DNA from 4 places in the Methylobacterium sp. Leaf88 genome. Region 1 is predicted to be linked to each of the others. Evidence: predicted binding sites of a transcription regulator. Region 1 holds the regulator's gene; each other region holds the start of a gene.
The links. Region 1 encodes PhoB, which activates phosphate uptake and scavenging genes when phosphate is short. Its sites were predicted from a motif close to TGTCATNNANCTGTCAT; they were not measured.

Region 1 (4,422 bases):
ATCGCCAACGCGATCCTCGGCAGCCTGGTGATGACCCTCTTGGCCATCCTGGTGGCGACGCCCGTCGGCGTGATGGCGGGGACGTTCCTGGCCGAGTACGGCCGCAACTCGAAGATCGCCGACGTCATCCGCTTCCTCAACGACATCCTGCTCTCGGCGCCCTCGATCCTCATCGGCCTGTTCGTCTACACGCTGATGGTGCGCCCCATGGGCTCCTATTCCGGCTGGGCCGGCGCGGTGGCGCTGGCCATCATCGCCACCCCGGTGATCGTGCGCACCACCGAGGACATGCTGCGCCTCGTGCCCTCGACCCTGCGCGAGGCCGGCGCCGCGCTGGGCGCCCCGCCCTCCATCGTCATCCGGAGCATCACCTGGCGCGGCGCCAGCGCCGGCATCGTCACCGGCATCATCCTGGCCCTGGCCCGCATCGCCGGCGAGACCGCGCCGCTGCTCTTCACCGCGCTCAACAACAACAGCTGGTTCGCCCCCAACCTGATGGGCGGCGTGCCGAACCTGCCCGTGATGATCTACCAGTTCGCCCTCTCGCCCTATCCGAACTGGCAGCAGCTCGCCTGGGCCGGCGCCCTCCTCATCACCGTCACGATCCTCGCCCTGTCGATCGTGGCCCGCTTCGTCATCAAGACCGAGCGGTCGCGCTGACCACCCGCGCGCCGCCTGTCCCCGCCGCTTCGCCCGATAGGATCTTGAACCGATGAACGCCGCCCCCGGGATCACGTCCGCGCAGCTCACCGGACGCCACAAGGCCGACGAGTCCTCACCGGTCCGCATCGCCGTCAAGGACCTGAACTTCTACTACGGCAGCTTCCACGGCCTGAAGTCGGTCAACCTCAACTTCCACGACCGCCAGGTCACGGCGCTGATCGGCCCGTCGGGCTGCGGGAAGTCCACCCTGCTGCGCACCTTCAACCGGATCTACAGCCTGTATCCGGACCAGCGCGCGGAAGGGGAGATCCTCCTCGACGGCCAGAACGTCCTGGATTCCGGGGTCGACCTGAACGAGCTGCGCTCGCGCATCGGCATGGTGTTCCAGAAGCCGACCCCGTTCCCGATGTCGATCTACGACAATGTCGCCTTCGGCCTGCGCCTCTACGAGAAGCTGCCCAAGGCCGACCTCGACATGCGCGTCGAGGAATCCCTGCGCAAGGCCGCCCTCTGGGACGAGGTGAAGGACAAGCTCAAGCAATCCGGCATGGGCCTCTCGGGCGGCCAGCAGCAGCGTCTCTGCATCGCCCGCACGGTGGCCCAGCGCCCCGAGGTGATCCTGTTCGACGAGCCGACCTCGGCCCTCGACCCGATCTCGACGGGCCGCATCGAGGAGCTGATCGAGCAGCTGCGCTCGGAATTCACCATCGTCATCGTCACGCACAACATGCAGCAGGCGGCGCGCATCTCGCAGTTCACCGCCTTCATGTATCTCGGCGAACTGGTGGAGTTCGGGCCCACCACGCGCATCTTCATGAATCCGGAAAAGCGCCAGACGCAGGACTACATCACCGGCCGCTTCGGCTGATCCTCCGCCGGCCGGTCTCGGCCCGCGTCCCCCATCACCGCCAGGGCGGGCCCCGGACAGGCGGGCCCGATCGAGGAGCGAACCCCATGCCCGACCACATCGTCAAATCCTATGATACGGACCTCGAGGACCTGCGCCGCTCGATCTCCGAGATGGGCGGCATCGCCGAGAAGATGATGACCGAGGCCGGCGAGGCCCTGGTGCGCCGGGACGCGCCCCTGGCCCAGGCGGTGATCGCCGCCGACGCCCGCCTCGACACCCTCCAGCGCGAGATCGAGGAGCGGGCGATCCTGCTCATCGCCCGGCGCCAGCCCCTGGCCATCGACCTGCGCGAGACCGTGACGGCGATCCGCGTGTCGAACGATCTCGAACGCATCGGCGACCTCGCCAAGAACGTCGCCAAGCGCGTCGTGGCGATCGCCGACCAGATCCAGCCGCAGAAGATCGTCATCGGCGTCCAGCACATGAGCGACCTGGTGCAGGAGCAGCTCAAGGACGTCCTCGACGCCTATGCCAGCCGCGACACCAAGGCGGCCCTCGACGTCTGGGAGCGCGACGACGCCATCGACGCCCTCTACAATTCCCTGTTCCGCGAGCTCCTGACCTACATGATGGAGGACCCGCGCAACATCTCGTTCTGCACGCATCTCCTGTTCGTGGCCAAGAACATCGAGCGCATCGGCGACCACACCACCAACATCGCCGAGACGATCCACTACCTCGTCACTGGCGAGAACCTCCTGGCCGAGCGCGAGCGACCGAAGAACGACGCGTCCAACTACGCCACCGTGGACATGCCCGGCGCGGCCTGACCCCCGTGCCGGTCTGATCGAAAGCGCACGATGAGTACGCGTATCCTGATCGTCGAGGACGAGGAGGCCCTGACCCTCCTCCTCCGCTACAACCTCGAGGCCGAGGGGTTCATCGTCGACTCGGCCGCCCGCGGCGACGAGGCGGACCTGCGCCTGCAGGAGCAGGTGCCCGACCTCGTCCTGCTCGACTGGATGCTGCCGGCCCTGTCGGGGATCGAGCTCTGCCGCCGCATCCGCGCCCGGCGCGAGACCGAGCGGCTGCCGGTCATCATGCTCACGGCGCGGGGCGAGGAGGGCGACCGCATCCGGGGCCTCGGAACGGGCGCCGACGACTACATCGTGAAGCCGTTCTCGGTGCCGGAGCTCCTCGCCCGGGTCCGCGCCCTGCTGCGCCGGGCCAAGCCGGCCCACGTCGCCAACCTGCTGGTGGCCGGCGACATCGAGCTCGACCGGGTCAGCCACCGCATCCGCCGGGAAGGCCGCGAGATCCATCTCGGGCCCACGGAGTTCAAGCTCCTCGAATTCCTGATGCAGAGCCCCGGCCGGGTGTTCTCGCGCGAGCAGCTCCTCGACGGCGTCTGGGGCCACGACGTCTACATCGACGAGCGCACGGTCGACGTCCATGTCGGGCGCCTGCGCAAGGCCCTGAACCGCCCGCGCCAGAGCGACCCGATCCGCACGGTCCGCGGCTCGGGCTACTCCTTCGACGAGATGTTCGAGGCCGAGGCCGAGTAGCCGATCCCGAGGCGCGCCGGCCCAGCCGTCAGGCGGATAGCCGGGCCCGCCGCCTAGGCGAAAATCATCGCATCGGTGGGCAGGTGGACGGTGAAGGCCTTGCCCTCGTCGACCCAGCCCGGACCGGCGGCGCCGTGGTTGATGCCGTTGGCTTCCTCGGCACTGCCGGCGAAGTGATGCTGGCCGGTCTGGGTGTTGTAGAAGCGCTCCAGGGTCAGGCCGCCGGGGGCGCCCGCATCCGCGTAGGCCTCGAAGGCCACGCCCTCGTACGTGTAGGTCGGCGCCGTCTTGAGGACCTGGTCCCGCTCGGCGACGCTCGTCGTGAAGAAGTGGGCGTTCGAGGCCGTGTCGAAGAACCGGAACACGTCCACCGTGTCGGCGCCCTGGGCCGGGGCCGCCCACGGGGTGCCCTCGTAGGTGAACCACGGCAGCGTCTTTTCGATCTGCGCCTTCTCGGCCGTGCTCGTGGTGTAGAAGTGATCCCCCGTATGGGTGTCGTAGAACCGATAGACCGCCGTGACGGCGGTGCCGGCGACCGGGCTCGTCTGTGCCGCCGCGGCCACCACCGGGGCGGGCGGCGCACCGTACAGGGCCTGGATCCCGGCGATGTCGCCGGCCGCCAGGGTCGTGATGCCCCTGTCGAGGATGGCGTTCATCACCTCGGGCTTGGCGTCGTAATGGTCGAGGCCGAGCGCGTGGCCGATCTCGTGCAGCGCCACCAGGGAGAGATCCACGTTCTGGGTGCCGACGATGCGGGCGCCGGAGGCGTGCCAGCCCTCGCCGCTGTCGAAGGTCACCTCCGCGGACTGCATGCGCTGGCCGCTGTAGGAATAGGTGGCGTAGCCCAGGGTCTTGCCGAGCCCGTCGATCCCCCCGAGGGTGAAGTCGATCTGGGCGTTGGCTGTCGCGGCCACCTGCTGGAAGGCGATGTCGGCGGCGGCGGCCCAGGTGGCGAAGGCGGCCTGGAGGAGGCCCACGAAGCCGGTGGGGATCGTGCCGTCGACGGCCCAGGTGACGGTGCCGCCGCCCGTGCCTGCCGCGCCCGTCCCCCAGCGCGGACCTTCCAGCGCATAATCCCCCATCGACCGCCCTCCCGTGCGTTCGGGCCAGGGTCGGCGGCAGAGGTTGCTAAATCCTTACCGGACCGGCCGCCACGCGTCGGGGCGGCACGTCCTCACACGATGCTGCGCACCACGCCGCCATCGACGCGCAGCGCCGCCCCGCTGGTGGCGCTGGCGGCCGGGCTGCAGATATAGGCGACCATGCTGGCGACCTCCTCGACAGTGGCGAGGCGGCCGATCAGCGAGGTCGGGCGGTGCTCGGCCACGAAGGCGCGTCCGGCGG
Region 2 (4,422 bases), on a different contig from region 1:
TCTCGGTCGGCAGCGTCGAGGCCAAGCCCGCCAAGCGCCACCCCGCCCCGCCCTTCACCACCTCGACCCTGCAGCAGGAGGCCTCCCGCAAGCTCGGGATGGCGCCGGCCCAGACCATGCGCGCCGCCCAGAAGCTCTACGAGGGTGTGGAGATCGACGGCGAGACGGTGGGCCTCATCACCTACATGCGGACCGACGGCGTCGACATGGCGCCCGAAGCCATCGCCGACGTGCGCCGGGTCGTCGCCCAGGAATACGGCGAGCGCTACCTGCCGGGTGCGCCGCGCAAATACAGCGTCAAGGCCAAGAACGCCCAGGAGGCGCACGAGGCCGTGCGCCCCACCGACATGGGCCGTCTGCCCAAGGCGGTGGCCCGCACCGTCGATGCCGAGCAGGCCAAGCTCTACGAGCTGATCTGGACCCGCACGGTGGCGAGCCAGATGGAATCGGCCGAACTGGAGCGCACGACGGTGGACGTCGTCGCCCAGGTCGGGCCGCGCACGCTGGAGCTGCGCGCCACCGGCCAGGTGGTGAAGTTCGACGGCTTCCTCACCCTCTACCAGGAGGGCAAGGACGACGAGGAGGACGAGGACGGCCGGCGCCTGCCGCCCATGAAGGCGGGCGACCCGCTCAAGCGCGAGCGCATCGCCTCGACCCAGCACTTCACCGAGCCGCCGCCGCGCTATTCCGAGGCCAGCCTCGTCAAGCGCATGGAGGAGCTCGGCATCGGCCGGCCCTCCACCTACGCCGCCGTGCTGCAGACCCTGCGCGACCGCGAATACGTGCGGATCGACAAGAAGCGCCTCGTGGCCGAGGACAAGGGCCGCCTCGTCACCGGCTTCCTGGAGAGCTTCTTCAAGCGCTACGTCGAGTACGACTTCACCGCCGACCTCGAGACGCAGCTCGACCGGGTCTCGAACGCCGAGATCGACTGGCGCGAGGTGCTGCGCGACTTCTGGCGCGACTTCTCCGCCGCGATCGCCGGCACCAAGGAGCTGCGCGTCGCGGAGGTGCTCGACGCGCTCAACGACCTGCTCGGCGCCCACATCTTCCCGGAGAAGGCCGACGGCTCGAACCCGCGCACCTGCCCCACCTGCGGCTCCGGCCAGCTCTCCCTGAAGCTCGGCAAGTTCGGCGCCTTCGTGGGCTGCTCGAACTATCCGGAGTGCAAGTACACCCGCCAGCTCGCCGCCTCGGGCGTCGAGGGCGACGGCGAGGGCTCGTCGGAGAACGGCGGTCAGCCCGGCACGCGGGTGCTCGGCAACGATCCCGCCTCCGGCCTGCCCGTGACGGTGCGCGACGGCCGCTTCGGTCCCTTCGTCCAGCTCGGCGAGGCCGCGGCCGAGAAGGAGGCGCCCAAGCCCAAGCGCTCCTCGATCCCGAAGGGCACCAGCCCGTCCTCGGTCGACCTGGAGATGGCCCTGAAGCTGCTCGCCCTGCCGCGCGAGGTGGCCCGCCACCCCGAGACCGGCGAGCCGATCCTGGCCAATCTCGGGCGCTTCGGGCCGTACGTGCAGCACGGCAAGATGTACGCGAATCTCGGGCGCGACGACGACGTGCTGGAGATCGGCGCCAACCGGGCCATCGACCTCATCGTCGCCAAGGAGCAGGGCGGCGGCCGGCGCGGGCCGGCGGCCGATCCGGGCCGGCCCCTCGGCGAGCACCCGGAGACGGGCAAGCCCATCGCGGTGAAGTCGGGCAAGTACGGCCCCTACGTCACCGACGGCACCACCAACGCGACGCTGCCCAAGACCATGGCGGCCGAGGCGGTCGACCTGCCCCAGGCACTGGAGCTGATCGCCGCCCGGGAAGCCGCGGGCGGGGGCAAGAAGAAGGCTCCGGCCCGCAAGGCGGCGGGCGCCAAGGCCCCGGCGAAGAAGGCGGCGGTCAAGAAGGCCCCTGCGGCGAAGGCCGCCGGGAAGACGGCTGCAGCGGACGGGGACGAGGTCTCGGCCAAGCCCGCCGCGAAGGCGACGGCCGCCAAGAAACCGGCGAAGAGCACCAAGGCTGCGGCCGAGAAGCCCGCCGCCGCGGCGCGCCGGAAGGCTTAAGGATCGGTGGCCGGGGCACCGGCCGCTGTCACACCGGTGCCATGCGGGCGGGGTAGCGGGGACGGTCGTCAGCCCGCGCCCCGCACCGGACCCGCCACGCCATGACCGCATCGAACCAGAACCGCTCGCAGGCCGCCGAGGCCGCCGAGGATCGCGGGTCGAACGGCAGCGCCAACCCGACCTTCGGCGACGTGGTGGCGGCGCGCTTCGACCGGCGCGACCTCCTGCGCGGGCTCCTCGGGGTCGGCGCCATCGCGGCGGTGGTGACGCCCCGCGCCCTGGCCGCCGGCGGGGCGGTGGGTCCGGCGTCGCCGGCCAGCGACTCCCGATTCCCGTTCGCGGAGATCGAGGCCGGCTCGGACGCGCACCACCACGTCGCCGCCGGGCACGATGCCGAGATCCTGATCCGCTGGGGCGACCCGGTGCTGCCCGGCGCACCCGCCTTCGACCCGCGCAACCAGTCCGCGGCGGCACAGGCCCAGCAGTTCGGCTACAACAACGACTTCGTCGGCTACTTCCCCATGCCGGGGGCGGCCGACCCGGCGGCGCACGGCCTCCTCGTCGTCAACCACGAATACACCAACGAGGAACTCATGTTCCCCGGCCTCGGGCGCCAGGACGGCAAGGCGGTGGACTTCCAGGGCATGACCCGGGCGCTCGTCGACATCGAGATGGCGGCCCATGGCGGCTCGGTCCTCGAGATCCGGCGCCGGGACGGCCGCTGGACGGTGGTGCCGGATTCCAAATACGCCCGCCGCATCACCGCCACGACGCCGATGGCGCTGACCGGCCCGGCCGCCGGCACCGACCGGGTGCGGACCGGCGCCGATCCCAGCGGCCGGTCGGCCCTCGGGATGATCAACAACTGCGCCGGCGGCACGACCCCCTGGGGCACGTGGCTGACCTGCGAGGAGAACATCAACTACTACTTCTCCGGCGCCCTGCCGAAGGACTCGCCGGAGGCCGCCAACCATAAGCGCTTCAACCTGCCGGCCAACGCCTATGCCTGGGGCCGCTTCCACCCGCGCTTCGACCTCGGCCGCGAGCCCAACGAGCCGAACCGCTTCGGCTGGGTGGTGGAGATCGACCCCTTCGACCCGACGAGCGTCCCCAAGAAGCGCACGGCCCTGGGGCGCTTCAAGCACGAGGGCGCGGCCGGCATCGTCGCGAAGGCCGGGCAGTACGTGATCTACCAGGGCGACGACGAGCGTTTCGACTACGTCTACAAGTTCGTCACCCTGGGCCGGGCCGACAGCGGCGACCGCGACCTCCTCGATTCCGGCACCCTGCATGTCGCCCGCTTCGACGCCGACGGGCGCGGCACCTGGATGCCGCTGGTCTTCGGGCAGGGTCCGCTGACGCCCGAGAACGGCTTTGCATCCCAGGCCGACGTGGTGATCGGCGCCCGGCTCGCCGCCGACCGGCTCGGGGCCACCAAGATGGACCGGCCCGAGGACGTCGAGGCCAACCCGAAGACCGGCAAGGTCTACGTGATGCTGACCAACAACGGGAAGCGCAAGGCCGATCAGGTCGACGCCGCCAACCCGCGGGCCGACAACCGGTTCGGCCATATCGTCGAGCTCACCCCCGACGACGGCGACCATGCCGCCACCGGATTCACCTGGGAGATCCTGGTCCGCTGCGGCGATCCGAGCATCGCCCAGGTCGGCGCCACCTTCTCGTCGGCCACCACGACGAACGGCTGGTTCGGGATGCCGGACAATTGCTCGGTCGACGGCCTCGGCCGGCTCTGGGTCGCCACGGACGGCAACGCGCCCTCCCGCACCGGCCGCAACGACGGCATCTGGGCGGTGGAGACGGACGGGCCGGGCCGCGGCACGGGCAAGCACTTCTTCCGCGTGCCCCACGGCGCCGAGATGTGCGGCCCCTATTTCACCCCCGACGACACCACCTTCTTCGTGGCCGTCCAGCATCCCGGCGAGGCCGACGAGGAGGACCCGAAGGCGGTGCCCGCCACCTTCGAGGCGCCCGCCACCCGCTGGCCGGACTTCGACCCGGCGATGCCGCCCCGCCCCGCGGTGCTGACGATCACCCGCCGCGGGGGCGGCCGCGTCGGGACCTGAGGCGGCCCACGGGCGCGGTGCCCGGCGCGACGATCCACGGATCACGCCACCGTCAGGCCTTCTTAACCACCCCCATACCATGTCATGGGGTGGTACGCCCTGTGCGGCGGGGGCTTCCGGCTCCCGCCTCTCGGAGCGGGAACCCCTTTCTGTTTCCGGTTTGTTCCGGTATGGTGAGAGGATGAAGGCGAATGCTGCACGGTCTCCCTCTGCGATCCGGCCCGCGAAGCCCGCGGCTGCCCCCTCACCCGCGCGAGGCGCTCCGGTGAGCGACCCCGCACGCGATC
Region 3 (4,422 bases), on a different contig from region 1:
CGCGACGTGGCCGTGATGGGCATCGAGGGGGCCGATCCGGGCCAGCTCGGGGCCGGCCTGCCCCCGCCCCCGGCGGGCGGGCGCCCGGTCGATGCGGTCCCGACCCCGGAAGCGACGGCGGATGCCGCGCCGGTCGTGCCGTCCGCGCCGGCTCCGTTCCGCTCGCTGATCCTCGATGCGCCCGTCCGCTCCGGGCAGACGATCCTGCACCTGGAGGGCGACATCACCGTGATGGGCTCTGTGGCCTCCGGGGCCGAGGTGATCGCGGGCGGCTCGCTCCACGTCTACGGCGCCCTGCGCGGCCGGGCGATCGCAGGGGCGGCCGGTAACCCGGACGCGCGCATCACCTGTCGCCGGTTCGAGCCGGAACTCATCGCCATCGACGGGCTCTACCGCACCGCCGACGACCTCGGCCCGGTCCAGCGCGGGTTGCCCGCCCAGGTCCGTCTCGAGGGCGACGCCATCAAGGTGGCCGGCCTGGACTAGGCCCTACCGGCCCGTCCAGGCCGGGGGACGCTTGGCGAGGAACGCCTCCATGCCCTCGCGAAAATCCGAGCTGGTGTAGCAGAGGCGGATCAGGTCGTCGCCGGGACGCTCGTCGCCCGCATCGTCCGCGTCCTGAAGGCGGCGCAGGCCCTCCTTGGTCGCCCGCAGGGTGAGCGGCGCGTGACCGGCCACCAGGGTCGCGAGCTCCGTGGCGCGGGCCGCCAGGGCCTCGGCATCGGCCACGACCTCGCCGACGAGCCCGATGGCCAGGGCCTCCTCGGCCCCGACGAGGCGGGCGGTGAAGATCATGTCCTTGACCCGCGCCGGCCCAATCAGGGCGGAGAGCCGCCGCAGGTTGCCCAGCGAGAGGCAGTTGCCCAGGGTCCGGGCGATGGGAAAGCCCAGGCGGGCGTCGCGGGTGGCCAGTCGCAGGTCGCAGGCCGCCGCGATGGCAGCGCCTCCGCCCGTGCAGGCGCCGGCGATCGCCGCGATGGTGGGCACGGACAGGCGCTCCAGCGCGCCCATCACCCGGTCCATGAAGCGCTCGTAGTCGATCGCGTCCTGCGCGCTCGTGAAGCTCCGGAACTGGGCGATGTCGGTGCCGGCCGCGAAGGCCTTCTCGCCCGCACCCGTGATGACCAGGGCCTTGACGCTCCCGTCCGCCTCGAGGCGCGCACAGGCGTCGATCAGGCCCTGGTACATCCCGAAGGTGAGCGCGTTGCGCGCCTGCGGCCGGTTGAGGGTGAGACGCGCGATGCCGCCCTCGACCGTGAAGCGGAGTTCGTCGATCTGGGTCATGCGGGGTCCCTGGGCGCCGGGCGCGGATGCGTGCCCCTTTCCTCTCGCCCATCGGGGCCGGGCGGAGCAAGCGGCCGGCCCCCTTCCCGCCTCAGAACACGGACGGCACGAACATCCCGGGCGGCACCGGGTGGCGGGTGTAGTCGTCGTGGCGCTCGCGGTCCGGCAGGTGCACGGGCGGATGCGCGACGTCGCCGTAGGGGATCTGCGTCAGGAGGTGGCTGATGCAGTTGAGGCGGGCGCGCTTCTTGTCGACCGCCTCGACCACCCACCAGGGCGCCTCGGGGATGTGCGTCCGGGCCAGCATGTCCTCCTTCGCCTTGGTGTAGTCCTCCCAGCGGCGGCGGGACTGCACGTCCATCGGCGAGAGCTTCCACTGCTTCAGCGGATCGTGGATGCGCATCTGGAAGCGGAAGGCCTGCTCCTCGTCGGTGATCGAGAACCAGTACTTGAGCACGATGATCCCGGAGCGGGTCAGCATGCGCTCGAATTCGGGTACGGAGCGGAAGAATTCCTCCACCTCGTCGGGCGAGCAGAACCCCATCACGCGCTCGACGCCGGCGCGGTTGTACCAGGAGCGGTCGAACAGCACGATCTCGCCGCCAGCCGGCAGGTGGGCGACGTAACGCTGAAAGTACCACTGGGTGCGCTCGCGCTCGTTCGGGGCGGGCAGCGCCGTGACGCGGCAGACGCGCGGGTTGAGCCGTTGGGTGATGCGCTTGATCACGCCGCCCTTGCCGGCGGAGTCGCGCCCCTCGAAGATCACCACGACGCGCAGCTTGTGGGCCTGGACCCAGTCCTGCAGGCGCACCAGCTCGTGCTGCAAGCGGAACAGCTCGCGGAAATAGACCTTGCGGTCGAGGCCGGGCGGACGGGCGGGCTGCCCGAGTCCGTCGGCCAGGCGCTCGAGGCGCTCGTCTTCCATCTCGAGCTCGAGTTCCTCGTCGAAATCGTCGGCGACCTCCCGGCGGATCGCCTCGATCTGCGCTGCCCGCTGTCCGCCGTCCATGTGGAAGCCCCGTCCCCGCCGAAATGCCGGCCGCGCTTAGACCACGGCATCATGACAGGCTTGATACGGCGTGAGGGGCCGGCGACGGTCCGAGGGAACGGGGACCGCACATCGCGGGTTGAACGACAAGCTGCGCCATTTCGCGGGCCGAGAGCCCGGCTCGCCCGGCGCCCCACACATCTAGAGGGTCCACCCATGAGCCTGATCGGACGCATCGTCACCAAGCTTCTCGGCAACGAGGATCGTCCCGTGGTCCGAGACGACCGCAACTACGATTCCGGCACGCCGCTCGGCCGCCTCGTGACCAAGATCCTGCGGAAGTAAGAGCGCTCTCCGGGCGGCCGAGGCCGCCCGGTTTCCAAAGCCCTGGGCGGCTGAGTCCGCCCGGCTCCGGACTGTTCTCGCGGCTCAGGCCGCCCGGCGCTTGGCCTTCTTCTCGCGTCCCTGGCCCGGCGCGCGCTGGCCGGCCCGGGTCCGGTCGAGCACGAATTTCGCGTAATCGTCCATGTCGCCCGCGAAGGGCTTGACCGTGTTGTCGGCCGCCAGCCACAGGCGATCCGCCACCAGCTCCATCAGCGAGCGGTCGTGGGTGATGAGGATGACCGCCCCGCCGTAATCGTTGAGCGCGTCGAGGAGCGCCCTCCGGCTGTCGATGTCGAGATGGTTGGTCGGTTCGTCGAGGATGAGCAGGTGCGGCGCCTGCATCGCCACGAGGTTGAGTAGCAGGCGCGCCCGCTCGCCGCCCGAGAGCGCGTCCACCGTCGTCTCCTGCTTGTCGAAGGCGAGGCCGAAGCTTGCGAGCTTGGCGCGCCGGGCCGACTCGCTGTCGTCGGGGCGCTCGCGCCGGATGATCGCGAGCGGCGTGTCCTTCGGGTCGAGGGCCTCGATCTGGTGCTGGTGGAACCAGCCGACCTGCACGCGCCCTTCCCGCACCATGCGCCCGTCCCGCACCGCGAGGGCGCCCGCCGCCATCTTGGCGAAGGTCGACTTGCCCGCGCCGTTGACCCCCAGCAATCCGATGCGGTCGTCGACGTCGAGGGTCAGGTTGAGGTCGCGCAGCACCGGCGCGTCGTCGCCATACGCGATGGTGGCGTCGGTGAGGTGCATCAGGGGCGGAGCCAGCGGCCGCTTCGGCGAGGGTAGGTGGAACGGTGCCACGTGCTCCTCGATGGTGGTGGCGATCGGCTCCAGCTTGGCGAGGCGCTTGACGCGGGACTGCGCCTGGGCGGCCTTCGAGGCTTTCGCCTTGAAACGATCGATGAAGCTCTGCAGGTGCGCGCGCTCCGCCTCCTGCTTCTGCTTGGTCGAGGCCTGGAGGCGGGCCTTCTCGGCCCGGCGCTTCTCGAAGTCGTCGTAGCCGCCGGTGTAGAGTTCGAGCTTGCCGCCGGCCACGTGCAGGATCGCATCCACCGAGTTGTTCAGGAGCTCGCGATCGTGGCTGATGATCAGGGCTGAGTGCGGGTAGCGCTTCAGGCGCGCCTCCAGCCAGAGGGCGCCCTCGAGATCGAGGTAGTTGGTGGGCTCGTCGAGGAGCAGCATGTCCGGCTCGGCGAAGAGCGCGGCGGCCAGGGCCACGCGCATGCGCCAGCCGCCGGAGAATTCCGCCATCGGCCGGGTGAGGTCCTCCACGGAGAAGCCGAGGCCGGCGAGGATCTCGCCAGCGCGCGCCGGGGCCCGGTCGGCGTCGATCTCGATGAGGCGGGCATAGATCTCGCCCAGGCGCTCGGGCGCGGCGGTCTCGAGCTCGGCGTTCAGGGCCTCCCGCTCCACGTCAGCGGCCAGGATCGTATCGATCAGGCTGACGGGGGTCGCGGGGTGTTCCTGATCGACGGAGGCGACGCGGGCGGTCTTCGGCAGCAGGATGGCGCCCCCGTCCGGCTGCAGTTCACCCAGGATGATCTTGAAGAGCGTCGACTTGCCGACGCCGTTGCGGCCGACGAGCCCAACCTTGGCGCCGGGCGGCACCGCGACGCTGGCGCGATCGAAGAAGCGCCGGCCCCAGGCGCTGAAGGTGAGGTCGTCGATCTGAATCATGCGGGGGGCTCGTCGGGGGCGGGGGCACCGGACGGACCCGGACGCGGGCCGGACCCTATCGCACCGCACCATCCGGCGCGAGGGGTGCGGCACGC
Region 4 (4,422 bases), on a different contig from region 1:
CGGGGTGTAGGGGAAGTAGCCGGCCGGGTTCTGCTTCTGGTGGTCGGCCCAGTCGAAGTACACGTGTGCGAGGCGGTCGTTCTGGCCCGACGAGGTGTCGGCGGCCTTGAGCGCCTTCTGGCTGACGCAGATTACGCCGAGGCCGGCGGGGAGCATCAGGCCCTTCTGCGAGCCGGCGATGGCGCAATCGACCTTCCACTCGTCCATCTTGAAGGGGAGCGAGCCGATCGAGGAGACGCCGTCGACGAACAGCAGGGCCGGGTGGCCGGCGGCGTCGATCGCCTTGCGCACGGCACCGACATCGCTGGTGACGCCGGTGGCGGTCTCGTTATGGACGACCATGACGGCCTTGATCTCGTGGTTCTTGTCGGCGCGCAGGGCCTCGCCGATCCGCTCCGGGTTCGCACCCGTGCCCCACTCCTCGTCCTGGACGATGACTTCCAGGCCGAGGCGCTGGGCCATGTCGATCCAGAGGTGGCTGAACTGGCCGAAGCGGGCGGCCAGGACCTTGTCACCGCGTGACAGGGTGTTGGACAGGGCGGATTCCCAGATGCCGGTGCCGGAGGCCGGGAACAGGAAGATGGTGCCCTCGGTCGAACCGTAGACGGCCTTCGTGTCCTGGAAGAGCGGCTTGGTCAGCGTGGGGAAGTCCACCGAACGGTGATCCTCGGACTGCACCATCATCGCGCGCATCACGCGATCCGGGATGTTCGTCGGGCCCGGGACGAACAGGTGGTTCCGGCCGGGACGTCGCGTTGCCGCCATGATGTTTTCTCCGTTTCTCACGTTAGTGACCACACGCGCCCTGGCGTGCGGCGACAATGATGCGCCGAGGGTTGAAGCGGATCGCACGGGGCGTCCCGGGACGATCCCGAGTGCTCGTAGCGGCCGCTGGTTAGATGAATCGCGGGACGAACTCGTACGTGCGCGACCTGTGGACGGATACAGGACCCAGGTCCGCCCGCGCCGAAGAAAGCCCTTCGACGCCCGTCGCCGCGCGCGCCACCGAATACCACAAGCCTCTTCTCCATGGGCCGGGTCGCGCGACACGCGCTGACCGCTGGGCCGTTTCAGCGTCGTCGTCCCCGGGGACGGCACCCTTAGTTCGCCTCGATGGGCTCCGGTCATGCGTTCTCGAACGCCGCCCGGTGGGGCACCTTGAGCGGGACTATGCCCGGCTTCCCGCCGAAAGGAAAACCCGAAATACTTGGTCTCAAATCAAAATTTTTTTTGTGGAAGAAGAGCTTACGTCGCGGCGCCGAAGGCGGCCGGTCTGGCGAGGCCGACGTCATCAAACTGATACGGGAATCCGGTTTGGCTCCAGGGATCGGAGGCTGTCCCGGAGGCGAACGTGGGCGAAGACACCGAGACGACCCGCGTCCGGACCCTGTTCCTGTCCGACATGCATCTGGGGACCAAGGGTTGCCAAGCCGATCTGCTGCTCGAATTTCTGCGTGATTACGATGCGGACGAGATCTACCTCGTCGGCGACATCGTGGATGGCTGGCAACTCAAGTCCGGCTGGTACTGGCCGCAGAGCCACAACGACGTCGTGCAGAAGCTCATGCGCAAGGTCCGCAAGGGCTCGACGCTGGTCTACGTCCCGGGCAACCACGACGAGTTCCTGCGCGACTATATCGGCATGACCTTCGGTGGCATCGAAATCGCCGATCAGCGGGTGCATGAGGCCGCCGACGGCAAGCGCTACCTCGTCATCCACGGCGACCAATTCGACATGGTGGTCCGCCATGCCCGGTGGCTCGCGTTCCTGGGCGACGGCGCCTACACCTTCGCCCTCTTCGTGAACACCTACGTCAACACCGTGCGCCGCCGCCTCGGCCTCGCCTACTGGTCGCTCTCCGCCTGGGCCAAGCTGAAGGTCAAGAACGCCGTCAACTTCATCGGCAAGTTCGAGGAATTGCTCAGCGCCGAGGCCAAGCGCGTCGGGGCCGACGGGGTGATCTGCGGCCACATCCACCACGCGGCCAACCGGCAGATCAACGGTCTCACCTACCTGAACACCGGCGACTGGGTGGAATCCTGCACCGCCATCGTCGAGCACTACGACGGCTCCATGGAGGTGTTGCACTATCCGAGCCTGCTGAGGGCCCGCGCCGGGCTGACCGATCTCGTCGGACGCACGCGGCCCGACGGAGCCCGGGCGGTCGCGTGAGGCTCCTCATCGCGACGGATGCCTGGCATCCGCAAGTCAACGGCGTGGTCCGCTCCCTGGAGAACATGGCCGCGGCGGGGGCTGCCTACGGCTTCGACCCGGTGTTCCTGACCCACCAGGACTTCGCCTCCCTCCCCCTGCCGGGCTATCCCGAGATTCGGGTCGCCTACGCCACCAAGCGGCACGTGGCACGCCTCTGGGACGATCTGCAGCCCACCCACGTCCACATCTCCACGGAAGGGACCGTGGGCTATGCCACGCGGCGATACTGCCTCGCCCATGGCCGTCCGTTCACCACGAGCTATCACACCCGCTTCCCGGAATACCTCTCCGCCCGGGCCCCCGTGCCCGAAACCTGGAGCTATGCCTGGCTGCGCCGGTTCCATGGCGCGGCCAACGGCACCATGGTCTCGACCTCCTCCCTGGAGCGCGACCTCCACGCGCGCGGCTTCACCAACCTGATGCGCTGGACGCGCGGCGTCGACACCGAGCTGTTCCGGCCTCGCCCGCCGGATGCGCCGGACCTTGCCGGGCTGCCGCGGCCGATCTTCCTCTCGGTGGGACGGCTCGCGGTGGAGAAGAACCTCGAGGCGTTCCTGCGCCTCGATCTGCCTGGAACGAAGGTCGTCGTCGGCGACGGCCCGGATCGGGCGCGCCTCGCGGGGATTGCGCCGGCGGCCCGCTTTCTCGGCATCCGCACCGGCGCCGCCCTCGCCGCCCTCTACGCCGCTGCCGACGTCTTCGTGTTTCCGAGCCTGACCGACACCTTCGGAATCGTGCTTCTCGAAGCCCTCGCCTGTGGCGTCCCCGTGGCCGCCTATCCCGTCACCGGGCCCCTCGACGTCATCGGCCGGACCGGTGCCGGCGTCCTCGATCACGACTTGCGTGCGGCCGCCCTGGCCGCCTTGGCAATTCCGCGGGAGCGTTGCCGCAGCGAAGCCCTGCGGTACACCTGGGCCGAGAGCGCGCGGCAGTTCTACGACAACATCGCTCAAGCCCATGGCAGCACGTCCGTCCGGGTACGGGCCGCGGGCACGCCATCGCGGGGCATCGTCGAACTCGGCTGACGCGTGGACCCGACTGACCGCGCACGCTAGGGGAAGGGATCAGCCCCCTGCCCGGACCCTGCCGATGCCGCCCTTCGACCCGCGCCTGGCGGAGACCTACCCGGCCGTGATCGGCTGCGACGAGGTTGGGCGGGGGGCCCTCTGCGGCCCGGTGATCGTCGCGGCGGTGTGGTTCGCGCCGGCTGCATTCCCGCCCGAGCTTCTGGCGCGTCTCGACGACAGCAAGCGCCTGAAGGCGGCCGAGCGCGAGGCGTTGACTCCACTCATCCGGGCGTGGGCCCGCGTCGCGGTGGCGGCCGGATCGCGCGCGCTGGTGGATCGGATCAACGTCCGCGCCGCCACCCTCGACGCCATGCAGCGCGCGGTCCTCGGCCTGCATCTCGACGCACCGGTCTGGGTCGACGGCCGCGACACGATTCCGGGACTCGCCCTCCCCGGCCGCGCCGTAGTGGGCGGCGACCGGCTGGTGCCGCAGATCGCCGCCGCCTCCATCGTGGCCAAGACCCTGCGCGACGCATTGATGCGTCGGCTGGCCGGGCGCTACCCGGACTACGGCTGGGCGAGCAACGTCGGCTACGGCACGCGCACCCATCTCGCCGGCCTCGCACACCGCGGCCGCTCGCCCCATCATCGGCTCAGCTTCACGCGCGCCTACGATCTCAGAACAGGCTCAACTGGTCGCGCGGAACCCTAAACAGATCGACGCGCAGGCGACGACGGACTTCGGGATAGCCGAGGCGCTGCCGGGCGAGCCGCATGCGCTGGCGGATCAGGTCGGCATAGGCGCCGGTGCCGGTCATCCGCGTGCCGAAAGCGGCGTCATAGGCCTTTCCGCCCCGCGCGGCGCGGACCAGCGACATGACGTGGCGCTGGCGACCTGGGTAATGCTCGGCGAACCAGTCGTTCACCAGGTCATCGAGTTCGAGCGGCAGGCGCAGGAGTACGTGGCTCGCCTCCACGGCGCCGAGCGCCCGGGCCCGGGCGAGGATCGCCTCGAGCTCGTGGTCGTTCAACGAAGGGAAGATCGGCGCGGCGATGACCATCACGGGAATGCCCGCGGCGCTCAGGCGGGCAATCGCGTCCAGGCGCTTTTGCGGATGCGGCGCGCGGGGCTCCAGCCGGCGTGCCAGGACTGGATCGAGGGTGGTCACCGAGATCGCGACCTTCACGAGACCGTTGCGC

Region 2: ASF20_RS06365 (PhoX family phosphatase) is a predicted target of PhoB. The motif match lies at 2,078-2,094, and genes of this name have one in related genera.
Region 3: ppk2 (polyphosphate kinase 2) is a predicted target of PhoB. The motif match lies at 2,334-2,350, and genes of this name have one in related genera.
Region 4: ASF20_RS08235 (UDP-2,3-diacylglucosamine diphosphatase) is a predicted target of PhoB. The motif match lies at 1,287-1,303, and genes of this name have one in related genera.

The regions. Positions count from the first base shown of each region.
Region 1 is NZ_LMMK01000051.1:39,973-44,394, forward strand. It holds gene pstA (phosphate ABC transporter permease PstA) at 1-660, shown strand, start outside; gene pstB (phosphate ABC transporter ATP-binding protein PstB) at 713-1,531, shown strand; gene phoU (phosphate signaling complex protein PhoU) at 1,618-2,343, shown strand; gene phoB (phosphate regulon transcriptional regulator PhoB) at 2,374-3,078, shown strand; gene ASF20_RS19890 (matrixin family metalloprotease) at 3,132-4,160, opposite strand; gene ASF20_RS19895 (SDR family oxidoreductase) at 4,253-4,422, opposite strand, start outside.
Region 2 is NZ_LMMK01000011.1:97,909-102,330, forward strand. It holds gene topA (type I DNA topoisomerase) at 1-2,051, shown strand, start outside; gene ASF20_RS06365 (PhoX family phosphatase) at 2,153-4,135, shown strand; gene parE (DNA topoisomerase IV subunit B) at 4,401-4,422, shown strand, end outside.
Region 3 is NZ_LMMK01000052.1:115,892-120,313, reverse strand. It holds gene minC (septum site-determining protein MinC) at 1-486, shown strand, start outside; gene ASF20_RS20670 (enoyl-CoA hydratase/isomerase family protein) at 490-1,284, opposite strand; gene ppk2 (polyphosphate kinase 2) at 1,376-2,293, opposite strand; gene ASF20_RS20660 (hypothetical protein) at 2,489-2,617, shown strand; gene ASF20_RS20655 (ABC-F family ATP-binding cassette domain-containing protein) at 2,702-4,327, opposite strand.
Region 4 is NZ_LMMK01000012.1:396,627-401,048, forward strand. It holds gene ASF20_RS08230 (aminotransferase class V-fold PLP-dependent enzyme) at 1-765, opposite strand, end outside; gene ASF20_RS08235 (UDP-2,3-diacylglucosamine diphosphatase) at 1,352-2,173, shown strand; gene ASF20_RS08240 (glycosyltransferase family 1 protein) at 2,170-3,240, shown strand; gene ASF20_RS08245 (ribonuclease HII) at 3,305-3,934, shown strand; gene ASF20_RS08250 (PA0069 family radical SAM protein) at 3,900-4,422, opposite strand, start outside.